3 regions of the Curtobacterium sp. MCPF17_002 genome follow, and region 3 is predicted to be linked to each of the others. Evidence: predicted binding sites of a transcription regulator. Region 3 holds the regulator's gene; each other region holds the start of a gene.
The links. The regulator HrcA, encoded in region 3, represses chaperone genes, less so after heat shock. The targets are predictions, from matches to a motif close to TTNGCACTCGNNNNNNNCGAGTGCNAA.
Positions count from the first base shown of each region.

Region 1: a site for HrcA is predicted at 2,075-2,101, ahead of groL (chaperonin GroEL). Genes of this name have one in related genera too.
Region 2: a site for HrcA is predicted at 1,494-1,520, ahead of groES (co-chaperone GroES). Genes of this name have one in related genera too.

Region 1 is NZ_CP126251.1:3,434,757-3,437,972, forward strand. Features, by position in the region: gene DEJ28_RS16005 (endonuclease domain-containing protein) at 1-162, shown strand, start outside; gene groL (chaperonin GroEL) at 410-2,032, opposite strand; gene DEJ28_RS16015 (cold-shock protein) at 2,333-2,536, opposite strand; gene DEJ28_RS16020 (LytR C-terminal domain-containing protein) at 2,718-3,216, opposite strand, start outside.
Region 2 is NZ_CP126251.1:3,558,288-3,561,503, forward strand. Features, by position in the region: gene rarD (EamA family transporter RarD) at 1-882, opposite strand, end outside; gene groES (co-chaperone GroES) at 1,103-1,399, opposite strand; gene DEJ28_RS16635 (class I SAM-dependent methyltransferase) at 1,560-2,762, shown strand; gene DEJ28_RS16640 (DUF4190 domain-containing protein) at 2,829-3,216, opposite strand, start outside.
Region 3 is NZ_CP126251.1:1,612,752-1,615,967, reverse strand. Features, by position in the region: gene dnaJ (molecular chaperone DnaJ) at 1-1,091, opposite strand, end outside; gene hrcA (heat-inducible transcriptional repressor HrcA) at 1,256-2,275, opposite strand; gene DEJ28_RS07545 (DUF4870 domain-containing protein) at 2,384-2,881, shown strand; gene hemW (radical SAM family heme chaperone HemW) at 2,898-3,216, opposite strand, start outside.

The sequences.
Region 1 (3,216 bases), 1.8 Mb from region 3:
CACCGTGATCGGAGCAGGGGCAACGACTTCACGTCCGAAGGCTGGGTGGTCATCCGTGCGACGTCCACGGACCTGGCTCGACCGGCCATGGTGTTCGAGCACCTTCGTCGAGCGTTTGAGCAGCGGCTCGGACGCTCGAACGGCTCGATCGGCGCCCCGTGAGATCGCACTTTCGCGGCCGTCGTCGGCGCCAATGCCCGCCGGAGTGCGATCTCACCGAATCGGATGCGGCACGAAGTGCGATCTCAGCGGAACCATGCACCGCGCACGCACCACGCAGCGCACCGCGCACGCACCACGCACGCACCGCGCACGCACCACGCAGCGGAGAACGCACGCACAACGCACGCACCGCGCACGCGGAAGGGCCCCGCACGCGCAGCGTGCGGGGCCCTTCCGGAACGTCGGACTAGAAGTCCATGCCACCCGTCGGGTCGCCGGCCGGCATGGCCTGCGCCTTCTCGGGCTTGTCGGCGACGACTGCCTCGGTCGTGAGGAACAGACCGGCGATCGACGCAGCGTTCTGCAGCGCCGAACGCGTGACCTTGGCGGGGTCGATGATGCCCGTGGCGATCAGGTCGACGTACTCGCCGGTCGCGGCGTTGAGGCCCCAACCGGACTCGAGCTCGCGGACCTTGGCGGCCACGACACCCGGCTCGAGACCGGCGTTCAGCGCGATCTGCTTGAGCGGGGCGTCGATGGCGACGCGGACGATGTTCGCACCGGTCGCCTCGTCACCCTCGAGCACGAGTGCGTCGAGCGCGACCTTGCCGGCCTGGATGAGGGCGACGCCACCACCGGCGACGATACCCTCTTCGACGGCTGCCTTCGCGTTGCGGACGGCGTCCTCGATGCGGTGCTTGCGCTCCTTGAGCTCGACCTCGGTCGCGGCACCCGCCTTGATGACGGCGACGCCACCGGCGAGCTTGGCGAGGCGCTCCTGGAGCTTCTCGCGGTCGTAGTCGGAGTCGGTCGCCTCGATCTCGGAGCGGATCTGACGGACGCGGCCGGCGATCTGCTCGGCGTCGCCGGCACCCTCGACGATCGTGGTCTCGTCCTTGGTGATGACGACCTTGCGGGCACGACCGAGGAGGTCGAGCGTCGCGTTCTCGAGCTTGAGGCCGACCTCTTCCGAGATGACCTGGCCGCCGGTGAGGATCGCGATGTCCTGCAGCATGGCCTTGCGACGGTCGCCGAAGCCCGGGGCCTTGACGGCGACGGACTTGAAGATGCCGCGGATCTTGTTCACGACGAGCGTGGCCAGGGCCTCACCGTCGACGTCCTCGGCGATGATCAGGAGCTGCTTGCCCGCCTGGATCACCTTGTCGACGACCGGCAGGAGGTCCTTGATGTTCGAGATCTTCGAGTTGACGATCAGGATGTAGGCATCCTCGAAGACGGCTTCCTGACGCTCGGGGTCGGTGACGAAGTACTGCGACAGGTAGCCCTTGTCGAAGCGCATGCCCTCGGTCAGCTCGAGCTCGGTGCCGAAGGTGTTCGACTCCTCGACGGTGACGACACCTTCCTTGCCGACCTTGTCGATGGCCTCGGCGATGAGCGCGCCGATGGTCGGGTCAGCGGCCGAGATCGACGCGGTGGCGGCGATCTGGTCCTTGGTCTCGATCTCCTTGGCGTCGGCGAGCAGCTGCTCGGAGACGGCGGCGACGGCCTTCTCGATGCCGCGCTTCAGGGAGATGGGGTCGGCACCGGCCGCGACGTTGCGCAGGCCTTCGCGGACGAGCGCCTGAGCGAGGACGGTCGCGGTGGTCGTACCGTCACCGGCGACGTCGTCGGTCTTCTTGGCGACCTCCTTGACGAGCTCCGCGCCGATCTTCTCGTACGGGTCGTCGAGCTCGATCTCCTTGGCGATGGAGACACCGTCGTTCGTGATCGTGGGGGCGCCCCACTTCTTCTCGAGGACGACGTTGCGGCCGCGCGGGCCGAGCGTCACCTTCACGGCGTCAGCCAGCTGGTTCAGGCCGCGCTCGAGGCCACGACGGGCCTCCTCGTTGAAAGCAATGATCTTAGCCATGTGAGTTCTTCGTCCCTCCCGGACGTCGTCATGGGGGTCGTACTGGCACTCGGCGTGAGCGAGTGCCAACGCCGATTCTGGCACTCGGAGGGTGCGAGTGCAACACAGACGGGAGGCGCGGGTCGAGTTCTCAGGACTTCGCCCGGAAGCGAGCACGAGCGACCGCACGAGCGACACCGACGCGACCGCACGAACGATCACCGACGCGACCGCACGAACCACGGGCACCCCGCACACGACGAACGCGCCGCCCCTGACGGGACGACGCGTTCGCGAGGTGGTGCTGCCGGTGCTCGCGACTCAGGCGGGGCGGACGGCCTCGGCCTGCGGGCCCTTCGACCCGGTGCCGACGTCGAACGTCACTGCTTGACCCTCCTCGAGGACCTTGTACCCCGACATGTCGATTGCCGAGTAGTGCACGAACACGTCCTGGCCCCCTCCATCGACGGTGATGAAGCCGAAGCCCTTCTCGGCGTTGAACCACTTCACGGTTCCGTTGGCCATGATCTCTTGCTCCCTGCGATGGTGCTGTTCCGGACGGCGCTGTCGCCGTCTTGGCACGACTCTTACCGAACAATGCCGAGGGGGCAAGGGGTGTGACGTTCTTTCACGTCGATTCCGTCAGAAATCAACGTGCCGGAAACACGGCCGTCACAAATGCGGGCGGAACCGGTAGGGGAATGCGTCAGCCGGTGTAGTCCGCGCCGAGCACGACGCTGATGTCGGCGTTCGGGAACGCCGCCGACTGCTGCACCGCGGTGACCCCGAGGGACTTCGCGATCCCCCGTGCGACCGCCGCCTGGGACGCCTGCTGGTAGTAGACGATCGTCGCGGTCGCGCCGGTGGTCCCGGCGTCGCCCGTCGAGGTGACCTTCCACCCGGCGGACGTCAGCGCGGCGCTGCCCTTCGCCGCGAGCCCGGTCGTCGTGGTGCCGTTCAGGACGACGAGCGTGGTGGACCCCTGGTCCGCCGGGGTCCCCGCCGCGGGCGCCTGCGACGCGGGGGGCGAGGGCGATGCCGAGGCGGAGGAACCGGACGACGCCGAGGCCGACGCCGACGAGGATGCGGACGGTGTCGAGCCGGTGAACGAGTAGCTGCCGTTCAGCAGTGCGAGGACGAGCACCCCGAGCCCCACGAGCACGCCGGTGGCGAGGGCCGCCCAGGCGAACGCGATCCAGCCGCGC
Region 2 (3,216 bases), 1.9 Mb from region 3:
GACGAGGGCGAGCCACACGATCGCGAAGCCGATCCAGCGCGACGTCGACATCGCCTCGTGCTGGATCGTCACCCCGACGATGAGCTGCATCACGGGCGTGAGGTACTGCGTCAGTCCGAGCGTCGACAGCGACAGCCGCCGGGCCGAGGACGCGAAGAGCAGCAGCGGGACGGCCGTCGCCGGTCCCGCCCCGATCATGATGAGCGCGTGCACCCAGCCCTCGCCGCCGAAGGTGATCCCGCCACCGATGCCCGTGATCCCGAGGACCACGAGCGCCACGACCGCGAACGGCGTCAGCCACATCGTCTCGATCGTGAGACCGGACAACGCGTCCACCGTGCCGCCGACACGCTTCTTGACGAGCCCGTAGAGCCCGAACGAGAAGGCCAGCGCCAGGGAGATCCACGGCATCTGCCCGTACCCGACCGCGATGACGACGACGGCCACGATGCTGATGCCGACCGCCGTCCACTGCGCCGGCCGGAGCCGTTCGTGGAGCAGCACGACGCCGAGCGCGATCGTGACGAGCGGGTTGATGAAGTAGCCGAGGGCGGCCTCGACGGTGTGGCCGGTCGTCGTGGCGATGACGTACACCGTCCAGTTCACGACGATGAGCACCGCGGCGATCGCCATCACCCCCATCACCCGGCGCTGCACCATGAGCGACCGGGTGCGGAGCCACGACCGCGTCACGGCGATGGCGATCACGCAGAACCCGAGGCCGAACACGATGCGCCAGGCGACGATCTCGAACGCGCCCGCGGGGGCCATGGCCACGAACAGCAGCGGCATGAGGCCCCAGAGCCCGTAGGCGACGATCGCCTGGACGACACCGACGGATGCCTCGCTGCGGGGCGGACGCGTCGGACTCGGTGCACTCACGGAACCATCCTAGGAACGGCCGACGACGGGGCGGAGCGGCACCGCGCCTCCAGGCCGACGCGAACCGGCCACGCGCAGGACGCACGCGCCGGACGCACGCAGGACGCACGTGCCGGACGCACGCAGAACGCACGTGCCGGGCGCTTGCAGAACCCGGCGCCGGACGCGCGAACGCCCCGCCGGCCGGAGCCGAGCGGGGCGTTCGTGACGGAGACGGGTCTCAGTTCTCGATGACCGCGAGCACGTCGCGGGCCGAGAGGACGAGGAGGTCCTCGCCCGAGTACTTGACCTCGGTGCCGCCGTACTTCGAGTAGATGACCTTGTCACCCACGGCGACGTCCAGCGGGACGCGGTTGCCGTTGTCGTCGATACGACCCGGTCCCACGGCGACGACCTCGCCCTCCTGGGGCTTCTCCTTCGCGGTGTCCGGGATGACCAGACCGGAAGCGGTGGTCTGCTCCGCCTCGACCTGGCGGATGACGATGCGATCCTCGAGCGGCTTGATGCTGACGGCCACGGTGACCTCTTCTTTCTCGGTAGAGACTCGGTACTGATGAAAACCGGGTTGGCACTACGCACAGGAGAGTGCCAACGCCAACTCTAGGAGGTCGTTGGCACTCGGTCAATCCGAGTGCCAGCACATGTCGGGTTCCACGGCGACCTGGGAGGATCGACGGGTGGAAGCCGACGACCTCGCCCAGCTGCTCACCCCGGAGGGGATGGCCCTGCTCGACCGTACCCCGGCCGTCTCGGACGGCGGTGAGATCGTGAGGGTCGTCGCGCGCCTGCGCTCCGAGGGGCACGATCCCGGGCTCGTCGCGGCCGTCCTCAACCAGGCCAAGCTCCGGCAGAAGGCCCGCGGGAAGTTCGGCGACTTCGCCGCCCGCATGCTCTTCACCGAGGCGGGCCTCGAGCAGGCGACGCGGCTGCAGGTCGCCGCACAGCACGCCGGACGCTTCGCCGCCGCCGGGCTGACGCGCGTGGCGGACCTCGGCTGCGGCATCGGTGGGGACGCGATGGCGATGGCCGCACTCGACCTCGACGTCACCGCAGTCGACCGCGACGAGGTCACCGCCGCCGTCGCCACCCACAACCTCGCGCTCTGGCCGAACGCCCGGGTCGAGCTCGGCGACGCAGCGTCGTTCGACCTGTCGTCGGTGGACGGCGTCTGGATGGACCCGGCCCGTCGGACCGCGGGGCACTCGGACACCCGCCGTCTCGCCGATCCGGACGACTGGTCACCGTCGCTCGACACCGTGTTCGCGGCCGCGACGACCACCCCCACCGGTGTGAAGCTCGGACCGGGGGTCGACCGCGACCTCATCCCGGACACGGCCGAGGCGCAGTGGACGTCCGTCGACCGTGAGGTCGTCGAGCTCGCCCTCTGGTTCGGCCCCCTGGCACGACCGGGCATCCGACGTGCGGCCACCGTGATCGGACCCCACGGCATCGCCGAACTGGTCGGCGCTGCCGACTCGGACGACGTGGAGGTCGGCCCGCTCGGCGCGTACCTCTACGAGCCCGACGGGGCCGTCATCCGTGCACGGCTCATCGGCGACCTCGCCCGGTCGATCGACGGCCGCATGCTCTCCGACGGCATCGCGTACATCAGCTCCGACCAGGCCGTCAGTACGCCGTTCGCCCAGGGGTTCCGCGTGGTCGACACCATGCCCCTCGACGTGAAGAAGCTCGCCGCCCGCCTCGCCGCCGATGACATCGGCACCGTCGAGATCAAGAAGCGCGGCGTCGACGTCGACCCGGCGCAGTTCCGGAAGCGGCTGCGGCTGCGTGGCAGCGGTCGCGTCACACTCGTGCTCACCCGCCTGGAGGGACGCCACACCGCGGTCCTGTGCGAGCGACTCACCGACGTGGCCGGGTAGGGCGCGGGGCGCTGCAACGACGACGAGACACCGCCGAGCCAGCGGTGTCTCGTGGTCGCGGTGCGGTCAGAGGACGAAGGCGCCCGAGTTGTACCCGGAGTCGTAGTCCGACGAGTACGACCCTGCGATCGAGCCGAGGACCACGATGAGCCCGACGATGAGGATGAACAGGCCCGTCAGGATCCAGCCGCCGATGACCCCGGCGAGCGCCAGGCCGCGGCCGCCCTCGCCCGACTGCTTGATCTTGCCGAGGGCGATGTGGCCCATGATCGCGCCGGCGGGGCTGGTCAGGATGACGAGCGGCCAGATGATGATGCCGCCGAACGCGAAGACGATCGAGAGGATCGCCAGCGTGTTCGTCTTCGGGCGCTGGGCGTAGGGCTGGTAGCCGGCGGGGGCGTAGGGGTTCTGCTGGCCGGGGGCCGCGTACGGGTTCTGCTGGCCTGGGGCGGCG
Region 3 (3,216 bases):
CGGAGCTTGCCGAACATGCCCTGCTGGAACCGGGCGAGTTGCGGCTGCGCGGCCTTGTGCGACTTCGCGAGCTGCTCGACGAGCTGCCGCTCCTTGTGCGAGAGCTTCGTCGGGGTCACGACCTGCACGCCGACCCGCAGGTCGCCGCGCCCGTTGCCGCGGAGCTTCGTGATGCCGCGGTCCTTGATGACGAGCACGTCGGCGCTCTGCACGCCGGGGCGGACCTCGAGCTGGACGGGGCCGTCGAGGCCGTCGATCGTCGTCGTGGTGCCGAGGATCGCGTCGGTCATCTGGACCTCGAGCGTGGCGAGGAGGTCGTCGCCGTCGCGGCTGAAGACGTCGTGGTGCCGCACCCGGATCTCGAGGTAGAGGTCGCCGGAGGGACCGCCGGCCGGACCGACCTCGCCCTGGCCGGGCATCTGCAGCCGCAGGCCGGAGTCGACGCCCGCGGGGACGTCGACCGGCACGGTGCGACGGGCGCGGACGCGGCCCTGGCCCTGGCACGTGGGGCACGGGTTCGGGATGACGGTGCCGTAGCCGCGGCAGGTGCCGCAGGGAGCGCTCGTCACGACGTTGCCGAGGAGCGAGCGGACCTGGCGCTGGATGTGGCCGGTGCCGCCGCAGATGTCGCAGGTCTGCGGGTGCGTGCCGGGAGCCGCGCACGAACCGCCGCAGGTCTCGCAGAGCACGGCCGTGTCGACCTCGACGTCCTTGTGGGTGCCGAAGACGACCTCGTCGAGGTCGACCTCGATGCGCAGCAGGGCGTCCTGCCCGCGCTCGGCGCGGCTGCGCGGTCCGTTGCCCCGGCCGCCACCGCCACCGCCGCCGAAGAACGCGTCGAAGATGTCGCTGAACCCGCCGGCGCCGCCGCCGAAGGGGCTGTCGGCCTGTGGCCCGGCGTCGTAGCGGCGCCGCTGCTCCGGGTCGCTCAGCACGTCGTACGCGTGCGTCACGTCCTTGAAGCGCTCGGATGCTTCCGGGCTCGGGTTCACGTCCGGGTGCAGTTCGCGCGCCAGTCGGCGGTACGCCTTCTTGATGTCGGCATCGGAGGCGTCCGGCTGGACGCCGAGGACGTCGTAGTGGTCTGCCACGTATCCCTCAGTCGGTTCGGTTCGGTGCGGCGGTCGCCGCTGGTCTGGTGGGCACTGCGCTGGTGGGCGCTGGTCTGGTGGACGCTGGTTCGGTTGACGCCGGTGGGCCTGGAGGCGCGGATCGCCTCGACCGGTCGGCCCGGGTCAGTCGCGTGCGGGCCTGGTCAATGTTCGCCCAGGAGTTTGGACAGGTACCGTGCGACGGCGCGGACCGCGGACATGTTCGTGCCGTAGTCCATCCGGGTGGGTCCGAGCACGCCGAGCCGGGCGACCTCGCCGCGGGCCAGGTACCCGCCGGCGACGATGCTCGTCGCGTCGAGCCCGTACTCGGCGTTCTCCACGCCGATCCGGGCCGCGACGGCGACGTCGTCGATCCGCATCTCGCCGAACAGCCGGAGCAGGGTGACCTGTTCCTCGATCGCCTCGAGCACGGGGAAGAGGCCGCCGGAGAAGTCCTGTTCGCTCTTGGCGAGGTTCGCCGCGCCGGCCATCACCAGACGGTCCTGCCGGTTCGCGGCGACCTGTTCGATGAGGGTGGCGACGACGACGCCCGCGAGCGGCTGGGCATCCGGCCGGATCTGCTGCGGGACCGCGCGGAGCGCCGTCGCGACGTCCTGCAGCAGGAGCCCGACGGTGGCGCCGTTCACGACCGCGCGGAGTTCGGTGAGCCCGGTCTCGTCGAGCATGACGTCCGTCTCCACGACGCGCTGCTCGACCCGGGCAGTGTCGGTGATGAGGACGACCATGAGCCTGTCGTCGCCGAGGCGGACGAGCTCGATGTGCTGCACCCGCGCGCGCACCATCGACGGGTACTGCACGAGGGCGACCTGGTTGGTGAGCTGACTGAGGAGCCGGACGGTGCGGCCGAGGACCTCGTCGAGGTCGTTCGGCGCCCCGAGGAAGGTCTCGATCGCGTGGCGCTGCGCACTCGACAGCGGACGGGCACCGGCGAGGTGGTCGACGAACACCCGGTAGCCCTTGTCGGTGGGGACACGGCCGGAGGAGGTGTGCGGTGCGGCGATGAGCTGCTCGTCCTCGAGCTGGGCCATGTCGTTCCGGATCGTGGCGGCGCTGACCCCGAAGGCGTGCCGCTCGACGATCGTCTTCGAGCCGACCGGCTCACGGGATGCCACGTAGTCCCGCACGATGGCCTTGAGGACCTCGAGACTGCGTTCGCTGACCACCCGGACCCCTTTCCACTCGTTCTGGCACTCGGAGGTGTCGACTGCTGATCCTACGCCCGACCACCGACGGATCGGGACTTCTCCACAGCCTGCCGATACGCTTCCGGCATGAGCTACGGACAGCAGCCCGGCGGCCCCTCCGGCCAGCAACCAGGCGGACCCTACGGACAGCAGCCCGGCCAGCCCGGCGGACCCGGGTGGAACGGCCCGCAGGGTCCCGGCGGCCCGCAGGGTCCCGGCGGCCCGCAGTACCCGGGCGGCTACACGCCCCCGCAGCCGATGTCACCGGAGGACCAGCGCCTCTGGGCGACCCTCACCCACATCGGCGGCATCTTCTTCAACTTCATCGCGCCGCTCATCGCCTACCTCGTGCTGCGCGACCGCGGCGGGTTCATCCGCGAGCACACCCGCGTCGCGCTGAACTTCCACATCACGATGGCGATCGCCTACGTCGCCGGGACGATCCTGTCGATCATCGTGATCGGCGCGTTCGTGATCATGGCAGCGGCGATCGTGTCGATCATCTTCGGCATCATGGCCGCCGTCGCCGCGAACCGTGGCGAGTACTACCGCTACCCGCTCTCGATCGAGTTCATCAAGCAGTAGCAGGACCCCGCCCCGCTCAGTCGAGCAGCTCGCGGACCACCGCGTCCGCGAGCAGGCGACCCCGCAGGGTCAGGTCGATGCGTCCCCGCACCGCGGCCGACCCGTCCACGAGACCACGTGCGATGAGTCCCGCGACCCGGCCACGGGCCTCCTGGCCCAGTTCCGACGTCGCGAGCTCACCGCGGACCCGCGCCGCGAGCAGGACGCGCTCGACGTACCGGGTCTCGTCGTCGAGGGTCTCGCGCCCGGCGGCGGGCGACTCCCCCGACAGCACCCGGTTCGCGTACGCGGCCGGGTGCTTCACGTTCCACCAGCGCGTGCCGGCGACCGCGGAG